2 regions of the Coprobacillus cateniformis genome follow, and region 1 is predicted to be linked to the other one. Evidence: a T-box and tRNA genes for the amino acid it is inferred to sense, from the RefSeq annotation. Region 1 holds a T-box; the other holds one or more tRNA genes.
The links. The T-box of region 1 lies ahead of tyrS (tyrosine--tRNA ligase). A T-box ahead of a tRNA ligase gene usually reads a tRNA of that ligase, here a tRNA-Tyr.
Positions count from the first base shown of each region.

Region 2: it encodes a tRNA-Tyr, which carries the amino acid that the T-box ahead of tyrS (tyrosine--tRNA ligase) is inferred to sense. The anticodon was not compared.

Region 1 is NZ_WSNW01000001.1:3,518,597-3,527,127, forward strand. Features, by position in the region: gene GQF29_RS17480 (hypothetical protein) at 1-1,571, opposite strand, end outside; gene GQF29_RS17485 (ABC transporter ATP-binding protein) at 1,564-2,268, opposite strand; gene GQF29_RS17490 (Ppx/GppA phosphatase family protein) at 2,677-3,564, shown strand; gene GQF29_RS17495 (bifunctional riboflavin kinase/FAD synthetase) at 3,576-4,511, opposite strand; gene truB (tRNA pseudouridine(55) synthase TruB) at 4,511-5,347, opposite strand; gene GQF29_RS17505 (FKBP-type peptidyl-prolyl cis-trans isomerase) at 5,405-6,037, opposite strand; gene tyrS (tyrosine--tRNA ligase) at 6,047-7,273, opposite strand; T-box leader at 7,308-7,505, opposite strand; gene GQF29_RS17515 (ClC family H(+)/Cl(-) exchange transporter) at 7,554-8,531, opposite strand, start outside.
Region 2 is NZ_WSNW01000001.1:1,411,400-1,419,930, reverse strand. Features, by position in the region: gene tnpA (IS200/IS605 family transposase) at 1-223, shown strand, start outside; gene GQF29_RS07235 (penicillin-binding transpeptidase domain-containing protein) at 421-2,421, shown strand; gene speD (adenosylmethionine decarboxylase) at 2,457-2,846, opposite strand; gene GQF29_RS07225 (bis-aminopropyl spermidine synthase family protein) at 2,800-3,948, opposite strand; gene GQF29_RS07220 (CD3324 family protein) at 4,033-4,305, opposite strand; tRNA gene GQF29_RS07215 (tRNA-Glu) at 4,537-4,612, opposite strand; tRNA gene GQF29_RS07210 (tRNA-Asn) at 4,616-4,691, opposite strand; tRNA gene GQF29_RS07205 (tRNA-Gly) at 4,699-4,772, opposite strand; tRNA gene GQF29_RS07200 (tRNA-Leu) at 4,778-4,866, opposite strand; tRNA gene GQF29_RS07195 (tRNA-Lys) at 4,888-4,963, opposite strand; tRNA gene GQF29_RS07190 (tRNA-Tyr) at 4,970-5,053, opposite strand; tRNA gene GQF29_RS07185 (tRNA-Thr) at 5,059-5,134, opposite strand; tRNA gene GQF29_RS07180 (tRNA-Val) at 5,160-5,235, opposite strand; tRNA gene GQF29_RS07175 (tRNA-Gln) at 5,240-5,315, opposite strand; gene GQF29_RS07170 (aspartate aminotransferase type Ic) at 5,481-6,761, opposite strand; gene GQF29_RS07165 (flavin reductase) at 6,926-7,549, shown strand; gene GQF29_RS07160 (sensor histidine kinase) at 7,574-8,531, opposite strand, start outside.

The DNA of each region.
Region 1 (8,531 bases):
TGATGAATTTTAAATGTGTCCCCTGCTTTTTTATAAACAAGAATACATGCAATAATACAATAACAAACACAAAAAACAATACAAATGATTCCAAATGAAAAAATCGGTAATGATAATTTTGTAAATGCAAAACAAATAACATATGTTAACGAAACAATAATTGAATAAACTGGATTTTTCATTTCTGTATATGCATTATAGGGCTGTAAAAGGTAATATAAAATTAAATAATGTGTTGAAAAGAAAACGCTCATAGAAATAAGCGATACAAACGCAATCAGTGCATATGGCAATTGATGAAATCCACCACCTATGATTAAGGCAATCCCATAACCACCACCTAATATAACCGTTGGTAATAGATTAATCTTAATCATCTCTCTTAAGCGAATTTGAAAGAGTTTCAATATATTTTTAGGAATACGATAAAATGTATAAGTCAGCATAGAATGATCACAATTAATAAACATGGCTTGTGTCACACTCTTCGTTGTATTCATTAAATACATAAAAAATACAAAATATGGTAAATAGGTTGTCAGAACTTTATATATATTAACTTTTAAAGATATATCTGCATGAAGCATAACGACAATCAATAAAACAGTTGCAGCCAAAACAATATAAGCCTGACGTTTTGCAGCACGCCATAATATTTTTTTATGTCTTTTCATAAAGAGTTCATTAAAGTATTCAAACCCTGTTTTATGACTCATTATCTGTGTATCCATCGTCATCATCTTACGATAAGAATCATTAACAAGATCTTGGGTATTCATATTGATGAGTGTGCTCACTCCTTTTAATAATTGATAACTAAAAGTATGATAACATGGATATTTAAAGATATAAATCATTCCCCATATACTCAAACATGCACTTGCGATGAATACCCCCATGAGTATACTTATAGGCATAACAATATTTAAAAATATCAATCCATACCCCAATAATAAACATATAATACAAAAAGCAATAACACATGGAGAATTATTATTTTCAGTACGAACTCTATGATTCTTTTTGAAATCATTTAACCGATAAACAGCAACAATAAGTTTTAAACCAACAATAGCAACTGTCAAAACACCAACAAACCAGATGGGATATTGTAACTCTATAGAAAGATAAAAAAGACAGGGAAGTAATCCAGCACAATGTCTTAAGAGTGTATATAAATATTGTGATAAAACAAATTGTCTACCATCCATTTTCATGAGAATCACAGCGTAATATTTATCCTTGGTTGGTTCAAATATACCTGTATTTAAAAAGGCTCCAATGATGCTCAAGAAAAATAATAATTGTAAAAATGATGATGTATTCATATGCCCAAACCATTCTAATGGCAGCATAAACATAAGAGTAAAATAAAGTATTTTTCCTAAAAAGATAGAAACCATTTCCCAAAGCACACTAACAATATTAGCAAACACTTTTAACCCATAATGTTTATATAAGGAATTTGGAAGGAGATGTTTCACAACCGGAATATGTTTCAAAGCATAAATAATGGTATTCACTCGATATGTACCTTTTAAACGATAAGAAATCCTAAATGTCTTAAACATGATCTCCATCCTTTAAAACACGAATAATCTTTTCCTGGAATGCAGCATCATCTAAATCCTCTTGTGTTATCAAAGATAGCTTGCCATTATTTAAAATAACGATTTCATCACACAAATCAACTGCCAATTCCATAATATGTGTTGAAAAAATAAGAATATGATTTTGTTTAATCCCTTTTAAAAGCTTCTTCATTTCATCAGCCACAACAACATCTAAAGATGTTAATGGTTCATCTAATAATAAAATATCTGGTTCAGCAATCAATTGAACTAACATCTGCATTTTATTCTTCATCCCATGAGAAAAATCTTTCAATAAACGATCCCTATCCTCTTCAATAATATTAACAATATCAAAATACTCATCAATACTTTTCAAATGATGAATATCCTTTTGATTAATTTCAATAAAGAATTTCAAAAATTCTCGAGCGGTCAAGAATTCAGGAACAGTTGGAGTCGATAGAACATAACCAATATCACTCATCGTCACTGGTCTTCTTCCTTCATCTTCAATATAAAATCTTCCCCCATCAATTTCAATATCTTGATTTATACAATTAAATAATGTTGTTTTCCCAGCACCATTTCTTCCTAAAAGCCCATATATTTTCCCTTGTTCAAAACGAAAATGAATATCCCTTAAGACCAACTTCCCTTCAAAATGTTTTTGAAGGTGCTCTATCACTAATTCCATAATATTCCTCCTCATGATTTTTAGTATATCATTGATAAACTTTTCTTACAACTTTAAAAAGTTATATTAATAGATAGTTCTTCAAGCAATGACATTATTTCCTTCCAAATGAAACATAACATCAAAATAGAAGAAGAGAAACTATATATTCCTGCCAAAATTAAAAGTGATGCCAGTGCAAAGTTACTTTACAAAATATTTATAATACTATGAGATATTTTCTTTCATTAACTTCATTCATAAAAAACTTCTATGATATGAAGAAATAGATATTGTATTTATTATGAATAAAACAATGATATATCAGTTGTTCTCAAATGATCTATGAGTATTTTTAACACAAATTTTACAAGAAATAGACTTCAACTTTATATCTAGTTGATATACTACAAATACTGGAGGTACATTATGAAAAAAGCAATTATAGATATTGGTTCTAATACTGTAAGATTAGTTATTTATCAACTTATGAACAATCAATACAAACAGATTATCACACAAAAAAAGACGGTAGGATTAGTTCATTATATAGAAGATAATCAACTTATGCCTGACGGATTAAAATGTCTTACTGAAACTTTATGCGAATTCAAGATATTGCTTGAAAATTTAAAGGTTCAAAAATCATATTATTTTGCAACAGAAGCCTTAAGAAGTATTCTCAATCAAAAGGATATTATAAATCATCTATCACAAGAACTTAATATTCAAATAGATATTCTTTCATGTCAAGAAGAAGGTCTCTTTGATTATTATGGAATGAAACAATCCATTGATTTTAAAGCTGGTGTTTTGATTGATATTGGTGGAGGAAGCAGTGAGGTTGTTCACTTTAATCAAAATGGTATTATCCAAAATCAATCTTTTCCACTTGGTTCTTTAAGCCTTTATAAAGAACATGTAAAGGGGATTGTTCCTACAACAAAAGAATTAAATCAAATTCATGATCATGTTAAAAAAGAGTTAAAAGATATAGATGTCTCGCATTATTCAAAACACGCTATTGGAATAGGTGGAACCTTGAGAGCTTGTATACTTGTAGCTCGCACTGTATTAAAGAAAAACAATATACAAGATACATTAACAAAAGAGGAAATAGATTATCTCATAAATCAATTAACTCAAAACTCAAGAAAGACAACTCAAATTATCTTAAGGATAAAACCAGATCGTATACATACGCTTATTCCTGGACTTATTATTTTAAAAGAATTGATCCAGAATTTATCAATCCAAGACTTAACAATAGCTTATACTGGATTAAGAGAGGGATATTTTATTAAAAAAACAGAATAATAAAAAGTATTTCAAACCATAGGACATTTGTCTTGTGGTTTAAAATACTCTCTCACTTTTTGCTTATCTTCATATAATTGTGCAATTAATTCTTCCTTTGAGGCAAATGGCTTTTCTTTACGAATTAAACAATAAAATTCTACAATCATATATTGATGATAAATATCACCATCAAAATCCAAAATATTAACTTCTAAAGATGGTTTATCCAAAGCAGTAAATGTTGGGTTATATCCAATGTTACACATTCCCATATATCCTTGTCCATGAACATACACCTTGACTATATAAACACCATGACATGGTAAAAAATATGATTGATAATCTACATTTGCAGTTGGGAACCCTATTGCATGTCCAATTCTGCGCCCTTTGATAACTTCACCTGATACACAATATTTTCTGCCTAATAATTCATTCATTTCTTCAATATTACCTTGTTCTAAAACATGACGAATACGAGTTGAAGAAATCTTCTCACCTTTATAAAGAACTTCTGGTATCACGCTGACATTAAATTGCTGACAAGCTTGTAAAGTCATAGTATTTCCAGCATTGTATTTTCCAAAACGGAAATCAAACCCACAAACAATATGCTTTACATGAAGGTCAATGAGATATTGATTGATAAAATCTTCAGGACTTAAAGCCGCCACTTCTTTAGTAAATTTTACGATAAATAAATAATCTAATCCCTCTTTCTCTAAAAGTGAAATACGATCATTCATTGATGTTAAATATTTTTCTTCTTTGATTTTTCCTAATACATAAAGTGGGTAATGATCAAAAGTCATCAAAGCTTTTTTATATCCTTTTTGCTCACTCACTCTTTTGACTTCATTCACCAAAGCCATATGTCCAATATGCAAACCATCAAAAAAACCAATAGCACTACAAATAGGTTCCACTATATTCACTTTTTGTCCATCCAAATAAACTATTTCCATCAAAACAACCCTCTTATACTTTTTAAATATCCCTGACCATTAGGTCCATATACAGCCAATACCTTGCCCTGCTTATTCACAATAACAACTTGATGATCAATATCACTTTTAATCATTTTCCCATGAATAACAATATTCTCATCCTCAATAACATATTTATCAAAATGTTCAAATGCATCTTCTATAGATAGCATATGAAAATGCCCTGCTTCAATATCCTCTAAAGTTGAGCAGTCTTCTAAGCGAAAATGTCCAGATTGACTTCTTATTAATTTTGACATATGACCAGGATAACCTAATTTTTTAGCTATATCCACACACAAAGAACGAATATATGTTCCTTTAGAACAACGTACTCTCAAAGTGATTTCATTTTCATCTTGTTGAAGCAATTCGATTTCATGTATGATAATATCTCTTGGTTCAATTTTAACCTCTTCGTGATTACGTGCATATTCATAAAGTTTTTTGCCCTTCACTTTAATAGCCGAATAAATAGGAGGTATTTGCTTTTGATTTCCAACAAAAGATTGTAAAACTTCTACAACATTTTCAACACCATCATATTCCCGACTTTCAATAACAGTGCCACTTGCATCATATGTATCCGTTGCAGTTCCTAAAGAAAGTGTTGTTATGTATTCCTTTTCTTCGCTCATTAAAAACTGCAAAGCTTTTGTTGCTTTGCCAATGCATAAAACCAGCACACCTGTTGCATCTGGATCTAATGTCCCACAATGCCCCACTTTCTTTGTATGTAAAATCCTTCTTATTCTATTCACAACATCATGGCTTGTCATGCCTGAAGGTTTATGTATTAATAATATTCCATTCATTCTATCACCAATTCATAGTATACCATAAAATAAAAACAAATGGGTAAAAATACCCATTTATTTCACAACTCTAAAAATATGATTGATAGCAACATCAAATGTCACTTCTTTGCCAGCTAATTCACTTGAACCATAATTGGCTGGAAACGTCACTTTTATCGTTTTTGATTCACCAGTTTTCATACCTACTAACTGTTCTTCAAAACCTTCAATATAAGTTCCTGATCCTAATTCGAGTAAGGCTCCATTTGCAGTTCCACCTTGAAATGCTGTTCCGTTTAACTTACCAACATAATCAATTTTTACAATATCACTATTTTGACTTGCAGCGTCATCAGCAGGCTGATAAATAGCATGAAGATCAATATCAAATGTCGTTTCTTTTCCAGCCAACTCACTTGAACCATAGTTCGCTGGAAATGTCACTTTAATTGATTTAGAACTGTCTACAGCCATATCAACCAATTGTTCTTCAAAACCATCAATAAAAGTTCCTGATCCTAATTCTAATAAAGCTCCATTTGCAGTTCCACCTTGAAATGCTGTACCATCCAACTTACCAACATAATCAATCTTCACAATATCACCATTTTTTGCTTTTGGTGAATTGGTATTATTCTTTGACGAATTCTCAGATCCACATCCAAATAAAAAACCCAAACATAAAACCAATGTCAATATTTTCTTCATATACTTCTCCTATTTATGATTAATAACATAGTAATTTTTCTTACCACGTCTTATAACAGTTGCTTCTTTCCCAAAAGCATTCTCCTTCTTAATAACAAACTCTACATCTGTCACCTTTTCACCATTAATAAGTACAGAACCACCTGTAACAAACTGACGTGCTTCGCGGTTTGATGATGCAGCACCAACTTGAACCAAAGCATTTAAAATTTTTGTATCCTCTTCCATTTCAATGCTAGGAACACCATTAAAGCATGATTGAACCTGTGCAAGTGTTAATGTTTGAATTTTTCCAGAGAACAACATCTGACTAATTTCTAAGGCTTCTTCATATGCAGCCTCATCGTGGACAAAAGTAATCACTTCTTTAGCTAACGCTTTATGAGCTTCTCTTAAATGAGGTTGCGTTTTATTTTTCTCCTCTAATTCCTCAATCTCTTCTTTTGATAAGAATGTCAAAAACTTTAAGTAATCAATAACTTTTTCATCTTCTGAGTTAATAAAGAACTGATACATTTCATATGGAGATGTCTTTTCTCTATCTAACCAGATTGCATGACCATTGGTTTTCCCAAACTTAGTTCCATCAGACTTTGTTAATAAAGGCATTGTAAAACCATATGCTTCTTTTCCTGATTTTTTTCTGATCAATTCAATTCCAGCAGTAATATTTCCCCACTGATCCTGTCCTGCGACCTGCATATGGCAATCTTTATTTTCATATAACCAATAAAAATCCATAGCCTGCATTATCATATAAGAAAATTCTGTATAAGTAATTCCTAAATCCAATCTTCTTTTGACAATATCTTTATTTAACATGTAATTCACATTAAAATATTTACCATAATCTCTTAGAAAATCAATAAAGTTTAAATCTTTAGACCAATCATAATTATTAACAACTTCAAAACCAAACAAATCTTGTGCCTGCTTTTTCAAACAATCAAAATTATGTTGAACTTGTTCTCTAGTAATCATGGGCCTCTCTGTATCAGGTTTAGGATCTCCAATCAAACCAGTTGCACCACCAACCAGTAAAATAGGATTGTGCCCTGCATCTTTCAATCTTTTACTTATTAAAAAAGATGAAAAATGACCAATGTGTAGACTATCACCAGTAGGATCAGTTCCAATATAAAAAGTCATTCCACCATTATTTAACTTTTCCTCCACTTCTGGAGAACTCACATCCTTAATAAGTCCTCGCCATACCAATTCATCATAAATTTTCATAATATCCTCCTTCAAATAAAAAAGAGAATTCCTCCCAAAGGACGAATTCTCGCGGTACCACCTTTATTTATGCATCAGCATACTCTCTCAATTGATAACGATGTTGCCACCGTCTAAGCTTTGCACTTAGATGCTCCAGAGTGTATTCATTATATTTATTGTCTTGTTTTCACCAACCACAAGTTCTCTATACCAAATCAATATAACTACTTGTCTCTTTCAACGCTTATTCATATAATATGCGATTTTACAAATGAAGTCAATAAAGAAAAGCATTTCATCATGAAAAAGTAAATATTTCTGCTAATTTTTCTTTAGCTTCATCTATTCTATATCGATCGACAATCATAACAACCTGATCACCAACATAGAACTGTGTATCACCATGAGGAATGATTTCATTTTTCCCACGCATTATAGAAACCAACAAACATCTTGGAGGTAATGTCAACGAAGCAACTGTTTGATTGACAGCTATACTTCCCAAACTCACTACAAATGAAACAAGTTCCTTATTTTCAATAGATTGAACAGAATTTTTATTTTTTGTCAAACGATGTAACAAACTTTCATATATAGGTTCGTTTCCAAGACTGTTCGCTACAATATAAGCAATAAATGATACAATAGCAATTGGTAGCAGGAGCTTTAAAGTTCCACACATTTCAGCAATCAAAACAATACCAGTAATTGGTGCTCTTACAATTCCAGCAAAAAAACCTGCCATTGCAAAAATAACAAAATTAACAAAATAGACATCTGCAATTCCAAATATCATAGCTATTTGACCAAATATAGCCCCAATAAGACTTCCCAGTATTAATAAAGGAAAGAATATTCCTCCTGGAGCACCAGAACCAAAACTCAAAAGAGAAAATACAAACTTAACAATTAACAAAACAACCAGAGTACTTAAAACCAATTGTTCACTATTGAGATAGTTAACCAAAACATGTCCACCACCAATAACTTGTGGCAGCCATAACCCCAATACTCCAGAAACGAATAAAGGAATAATTATTTTCTGATATGATTTTAAAACAGGAATACGATCATATAACTTTAATGATGCTATTGTCATTTTATTATAAAATACTCCTAGTAATCCAGTGACAACTCCTAGAACCAGTAACCATGCATATTGATTAAGAGGCAAGGATATTTCTAAAGTAAAATGCAGTGATGGTGATAATCCAAAAATTTGACGGCTTAGAAAATCACCTGTTAATGAAGCACACATAACTGAAACAAGTGCACT
Region 2 (8,531 bases), 2.1 Mb from region 1:
ACATGCCAATCTGAAATATCTGTACGGAAATAGACATTTCTGGGCAGAAGGGTATTATGTAAGCACAGTAGGATTAAACGATGAAACAGTCGCAAAATATATAAGGGAGCAGGAAGCTCATGATATAGCGATGGATAAATTAAGTGTGAAGGAATACAGGGATCCATTTGAAGAAAAGAGAATTACAAAGGAGAAGAAAAAAGAGAAAAAGAAAGGGAAGTAGAAAAAATCCCTTTGAGGGATAGCGAGAGTCAAAAGCGATAGCTTGAGCGAAGTGAAAGCAGCGCCTTGAGACGCGAGCAAGTAGCAAAGGCTTATAGCCGCAGAGAAAACCACGCCTTTTAGACGTGGTTTTTATTTTTGTTTATCAAATGGAAAGAACGTGCTATACTTAATTTGTAAAATAAGGAGGGGAACCTAATGTATGATGTATATGTAAATAACAACAATAAAAAGAAACTTATAATTATTGGGGGAGCAGTTATTGGTGTTATACTGATTGGTTTTTTTGTATTCTTTTTATTAAGTGGTGATGGTAAAGAAAAGAACTTGAAAGATTTTTATGCAAAAATTAATAATCAAAAATATGATGAAATGTATGCAATGATAAGTGATGATGCAAAATCCACATATACAAAGGAAGCTTTTATAAAACGTAATAAAAATATTTATGATGGAATGGAAGTGACTGATATAAATATTGATGTTGTTTCTACTGATGGTGATAAAATAACTTATACTGTCAATATGAAAACGGTTGCTGGATCAACAGAGTTTGAAAATACAACACAATTCAAAGATGATAAAATTATATGGAATGATTCCTTTATATATCCTGATTTAGGAAGCACTGATAAAGTGCGTATCGTTGAAGACAAGGCTCAAAGAGGAAGAATTTTAGATCGAAATGGCACTGTTTTGGCTGGAAAAGGTGAAGCGTATTCAGTTGGACTGGTTCGTGGTAAATTGAATGGTGAAAATGATTATGATAAGATAGCCAAACTGTTAGATCTAACAAAAGAAGGTATACAAAAAACAATGAGTGCATCTTGGATTAAAGATGATTCTTTTGTTCCATTAAAGACAATTTCTAAAGATGATAAGAATTTAGAGAATGATTTATTAGCTATTGCTGGAGTGAAGTTAACTACAACAAATATACGCTCATATCCATATGGAAAAGTAACATCACATTTAGTGGGTTATATGCAGAAGGTAACAGCAGAGGACTTAGATAAGCATAAAGGAGAAGGATATACTGAAAATTCTTATATTGGACGTAGCGGAATTGAAGCCGCTTACGAAAAAGATTTGAAAGGGAAAGATGGTATTGAAATTTATATACAAGATGATAGTGGTGAACGTAAGGCATCAATTGCACGACAGTTAAGAGAAGATGGGAAAGATATGACTTTGACTGTTGATATAACATTGCAAAAAAGTTTATATAATCAATTCCAAAATGATAAGAGTGCATCAGTTGCAATGAATCCAAAAACTGGTGAAGTTTTGGCTTTGGTAAGTACACCAACATTTTCTAGCAATGATTTTATTTTGGGGATGAGCACAAGTCAATGGAATGCATTAAATGATGATAAAAATAAGCCGTTATTAAATCGTTTTAGATCAACATGGGTTCCTGGTTCATGTATGAAACCAATAACTGCTGCAATAGGTTTAGAGACAAAGTCATTGGATCCTGCAAAGGATTTCTCATCAGCTATGAAATGGCAAAAAGATTCAAGCTGGGGAAGTTATTATGTCACAACATTACATGCTCCAACGCCTAATAATCTTAAAAATGGACTGGTTTATTCAGATAATGTTTATTTTGCAAAGGCAGCATTAGAGATTGGTGCGGATAATTTGGTAAAAGGATACAAATCTTTAAAGATTGGTGAAGAAATTCCTTTTGAGTTATCATTGAATAAATCACAATATAGTAGTGGTGATTTCAAGGATGAAATACAAATTGCAGATAGTGGGTATGGACAAGGACAAATCTTGTTGAATCCTGTACAAATGGCATCAGTCTATGGAGCATTTGTGAATGAAGGAAAAATGATGGCACCACATGTTGTAAAAACAACGGAATCTTCAGTATGGGCTCAACCATTTTCAAAAGATGTTGCTAACGAAATCAAAGAAGATTTAATTCAAGTTATTAGTGATAAAAATGGAACTGGACATTCTTTCTATAACAAAAATGTTGTTTTAGCTGGGAAAACGGGAACAGGCGAAATTAAAGATTCACAAGATGATACTGAAGGTACAGAAGTTGGCTGGTTTACTGTTATGACTACTGATTCATCTCAGCCGATTGTTATTTCGACAATGGTTGAAGATGTTAAAGGACGTGGTGGTAGCAATTATGTAACAAATCGTATGAAAGCTCCGTTAAATGAATATTTAAATAAATAAAGATCACAATGTGAAGTGATCTTTTTAATATCGTCTTATTTATCATTGTTAAAATGAACTTTTCTAAAGAGTGTATGATAAGTTATATCTTCTGTCTCAAAGAAATTACTGATGTATGAAAAAATGTTATCAGGAATATTTTGTTTACATGAAAAAATATCAATTGCTACATATTTATATTCTGGCCATGTATGAATAGCGATATGGGAGTCTGCTATGATGGCCATGATAGTGTCTCCTTGGGGTGTGAATGAGTGACTATGAATACTGAGGACAGTTGTATTCATAAGTTTGGATATTTGATGTAATAAAATAGTAAGATCTTTCTTATTTAACTGGCATTGTGAAACATCGATGCATACTTCTTTGCCTACTCTTTTACAAATTTCTAACTCTTTTGTATAAACAGAATCTATCTCCTCCACATTTTTCACATCCTTCCTTTTTTAATTCTTCAATTGTATTAAATTTAGATTTCTCATTAATTTTATATATTTTCTTGCATTTTTTGCATTGATATGAGCGGGTTGTAGGGTTTCTTTTGCCAGTATAAATCATTGCCTTATTATCAATTAAAGGAACTGTAGTTTTGTCTGTCGTTATGAGATGGTAAAAATCACTCTGACTACCTAGAATGCTACCTCCTTCATATTGATTAAAACCAATTATCATATCTAGAAGAAGGATATGATTTTCTACCCATAATTTTTGAATTGTGTACAGAAATTGGTAATCCATTTTAAAAAATGATACATAACATGATAGATTTTCCTCGTGTTTTAAACATAAAATAGCTCTGGATAAAAAGAGGGTTATTCCATTAATCGTATATGGTGGATCCATAATAACAATATCCATAGTTCTTTGGAATCTATTTTCCAAAGTGTCTCTAAAGTCACATACATCTACATGAATTTGTTTTTGAATATATGGTGGACTTTGTTTAATATAGTTTAAAATACGAATATCTTTATCTAACACATGAATATTTTTTTCAGAATGATTTGTAAATATATATGCATTAAATGTGGCAATAATAATACTCATACAATCGTCATCACCTAGACAGAGAATGTTTCGATGAAGCAATTTTTCTTTTTTTAACATATATTGTACTCTTTTGATAGCGGATTCTAGTGTGCATTTTGCTTGGTCAATTGTGACATCAGCACTTGGACGGTTGTTAAAGTAATCTAGAAGCCAAGAAAATTTTGTCATGATTTCTAATGCCGATGTGTTAGATAAATAATGATAGTGTTTTAAATTAAGAGCTTTTATATGAAAACTTAAATCGATGATTTCGATTCCAGATTTAGTTAAAGAAAATCCGCTCCCCTTTTCTAAAATATTTAGTGATTGTAACTCCTTTTTTATAGCAACAATAATAGGGATTGGGATAGATAATGTTTGGGCTAATTGCTTTGAAGAATTATATGAAAATAATCGTATTTCTAAAAGATAGTCTTCGATTTTTCTTTTGCCCTCACGTAAAAGTACTTTGTTGTATATAGTGTCTACAAGATTCATGAACTTAAACCTCCTTGTTTTTAAGTAAAACATGAATATGGTAGTATTACGACCTCAAACTTATTTAAGAAACAAAAAAGCGCCTTATGCGCTTCTTTGTTGACGTATTATTCTTTGTATTGTTTTATGAGATAAATAATAAAGAGTTGCTAATTGAATAGTTGAATATCCTTGTACATATTTTTCAAAGATTTCTTTATTTCTTTGCATTGTATACTCTTTAGTTTTTGTATTTGTACCCCATTCTTTAATATTCTCTTTCTTTTTTGGAATATAAAGATAATCACCATCTACATATTCTTGTATAACTTGTAATATCTCAATGGGTAATATGTCAGTTGCTTTTCTATAGCTCATGTTGTTTCCTCCTAAATAAACATTTATCTAGTCGTAAACAAAAGCTATCATGAGACTCTGTAAATAGCTTTTGCTTACAGAGTTAACCCCAGTTTCGATAATTTATTCATAGAATACTCCTTTCTATTACGCTTTTCAATTATAAAAGGGTAGTTGATTGTTGTCAAGGATAACGATTTTCAATAAAAATATAAATAAAAAAAACGATCAATATGATCGCTCGTTATCAAATGGTGACCTGTACGGGATTCGAACCCGTGAATGCATGCGTGAAAGGCATGTGAGTTAACCGTTTCTCCAACAGGCCACATGGCGCTTGAAGTAGGACTCGAACCTACGACCGATCGGTTAACAGCCGATTGCTCTACCAACTGAGCTATTCAAGCAAATCAATGGAGCGGGTGATGGGAATCGAACCCACGTAGTCAGCTTGGAAGGCTGAAGTTCTACCATTGAACTACACCCGCATGAATGGTGCCCAGGGCCGGAGTCGAACCGGCACGGATTTTAAGGTCCGCAGGATTTTAAGTCCTGTGCGTCTACCAATTTCGCCACCTGGGCATGCACTATTCATTTTTAAGATGGTGACCCGCAGGCGACTCGAACGCCTGACCCTCTGATTAAAAGTCAGATGCTCTACCGACTGAGCTAGCGGGTCCTGTAATGGTGGGGAGGGGCGGATTCGAACCACCGAACCGAAAGGAACTGAGTTACAGTCAGCCGCGTTTAGCCACTTCGCTACCTCCCCATTACTGGTGCCGGCTAAAGGACTTGAACCCTCAACCTACTGATTACAAGTCAGTTGCTCTACCAATTGAGCTAAGCCGGCAAATATTTTGTTATGTTTTATAGAATGGTGGAGGTTAACGGGCTCGAACCGCTGACCCTCTGCTTGTAAGGCAGATGCTCTCCCAACTGAGCTAAACCTCCATATTGGCTGGGATACCTGGATTCGAACCAGGGAGATGACAGAGTCAAAGTCTGTTGCCTTACCGCTTGGCTATATCCCAATAATCATGCTCATATAATATAACAATTTTCTGCGTTTTAGTCAATATCTTTATTCAAATTTTCCTAAAAAATGTTTAAATCATCCCTTTTATTGAAAAACCATCCTTATTATACACATTAAAACTAGAATTATTCCTCATATTTCAAAATAAAAAAGACATAAATTATGCCTTTTCTAATAATTTTTCTACACTTATCAACTTAACACAAAGAACAAATAATTCTGTTGCTTGTTTTAATTCTTCTAATTTTGGGAAAGAAGGAGCAATTCTAATGTTAGCATCATGAGGATCTTGACCATATGGATAAGTTGCTCCAGCTGTTGTTAGGAGTGTGCCCGCTTCTTTACATTTTTGTACAATAGCTTTTGCACAGTTTTCCATTGCCATAAAGGAAATGAAGTATCCTCCTAATGGTTTAGTCCATTCAGCAATTCCTAATGGTTCAAGTTCTCTTTCAAAAATATTTAAAACAGCTTCAAATTTAGGCTTTAATAGACTTGCCTGTTTTTGCATATGTGTATCTATACTTTCAATTTTATTAAAATACTCTACATGTCTTAATTGATTTAATTTATCATATCCAATACATTGAATAGACATGTGTTTTAAAATATCCTCTTTATTTTCAAGTGATGTTGCCAATGCTGCAACACCTGAACCTGGTAAAGTGACTTTAGATGTTGAGCAGAATTCAAAAACGAGATTTGGCTGTCCAGCCTCCTGGCAAGCTTTTATAAGATTTTTAACATGTTCTTGTTTATCATTATATAAATGGTGAACTAAATATGCATTATCCCAAAAGATTCTAAAATCTTTTGCTGCAGGATTCAAATTTGCAAATCGTTCTACAACCTCATCAGAATATGTTATGCCAGTTGGATTGGAATACTGAGGAACACACCAAATGCCTTTAATGCTTTCATCAGTTTGAACATATTTTTCAATAAGGTCCATATCTGGACCATTTTCATGCATAGGAATATTAATCATTTCAATGCCAAAATGTTCTGTTATAGCAAAATGGCGATCGTATCCAGGAACAGGGCATAAGAATTTAATTTTATCTAATTGGCACCATGGTTTCTCTCCTAAATAGCCATGGGTATAACCTCGACTAATTTGATCAAACATAATTGTTAAACTAGAATTTCCATAAACAATAACATTTTGAGAAGAAGTGTTTAACATCTTTGCAAAAAATTCTTTAGCTTCATCAATACCATCCAAAATACCATAATTACAATATTCATATTGACTTCCAAAGTCATAATGACTATTAATGACATCCAATATATCAGTAGATAAAAGTAACTGATTGACATCCGGCTTTCCCCTCGCCATATTTAACTTCAAACCTTTTGCTTTAACCTGCTCATATTGCTTACATAAATCATCATGTAAAGAAACTAATTCTTCATGATTCATGTCTTTATACATCTTCATGATATATCCCTCTCTTTTTACATATTAATCGAGGTAATTGTACTCTTTCAGTACATAAAAATCAATCTCTAATAAACATAAGTTAATAAAAATAACATAAATAGGAATAATTACTATTTATAATCTATAAATTGTGGTATAATCCTTATAAGGAGGTATGAAATATGGATTCAAAAGCATTTTTTAAACTCAGTTATGGATTATATATTGTGACTTCAAAAAACGATAATCAGGAAAGTGGCTGTGTCATTAATACAATGACACAAGTGACAGCAGAACCATCACAAGTCTGTATAACATTAAACAAGGAAAATTATACAACTCAAATCATTGAAAAAAGTGGTGTATTTAATGTCAGTGTCTTATTAGAAAAAGTTCCTATGGAAATAATTAGAACATTTGGATTCCAATGTGGTAAAGATGTCAATAAGTTTGAAAACATTGCGTATGAAACTGATGTTAATGATGTTAAATACTTAACAGAGAACACAGCAGCAATGTTTGCTTGTCGTGTTAAAAAAACTGTTGATGTAGGAACACATCTAATGTTTATCAGTGAAGTTGAAGATGCTCAGACATTGAGTGATGAAACTGTTTTAACATATGCAGCTTATCATGATAAGAAAAATGGTACAACACCTAAGAGTGCACCATCATATGTTGAAGAAACAACGAAGCAAGGTTGGCGTTGTGATGTTTGTGGATTTATTTATGAGGGCGAAACTTTACCAGAAGATTATATTTGCCCAATATGTAAGGTTGATGCAAGTCATTTTCATAAAATTTAAAAAGAGAGCTGTCAAGCATACTCTCTAATCCTGAATTTGCAATTTTCTTAAGACAACAACAAATGTTGTCTTTTCTTTATGACTTGTTGCAAAGATTTGACCATTATGTATTTGCACAATATTCTTAGCTATAGCTAATCCTAATCCTGTTCCTCCTGTTGAAGATGAACGTGATGCATCAGAACGATAGAATTTATCAAAAATATATGGTAAATCTTCTTGAGCAATAGGATGACCATAATTCATAATTTTAATTGTGACGTTCTGGTCATCAGTTAAAACCTCAATTTTAATATCATTACCATCTTGTCCATATTTAACAGCATTTGATAATAAATTATCAAAAACTCTTGCTATTAATTGGCCATCTCCTTGAATGAAAAGATTGGGTTGAGCTATATTAATCACTGGAGTTAAATCATGCTCTTGAAATGTTGGATAGAATTCATCAACAATTTGAAGAATTAATTCAGATATATTAAGAGTTGTCATATGAACTCTTACATCAGCTTTATCTAAACTTGTAAATTCAAATAAATCATCCATCATTCCTTGTAACTTCTTTGCTTTTTCATAAGCAACCGTAGAATACTTTTGAATATCTTCTTTAGAAAGATGTTCATTATTTTTAATTAATTCTAAATATCCAACAATAGTTGTTAATGGAGTTCTTAAATCATGAGCAACATTTGTAATTAAATCATTTTTTTGTTTCTCAGCATTTCTCTCAGCATCAAATGCTAAACGCTCATTTTCTTTTAAAATCTCACTTTCTTTTTCTTTGTCCTTTAATGTTTTTGCCAAAGCATTAATATTGGCAGCTAATAATCCTAATTCATCATCATACTCAATAGGAGCCTCAACATTATAATCTCCTGCAGTGACTTCTTGAATAGTCCCACTAAGTACACTTAAATACTTTAAGGTAATATTCATTAAATCAAAGAAAATAACTAAAAAGAGAAATAATGAAATAATAAAT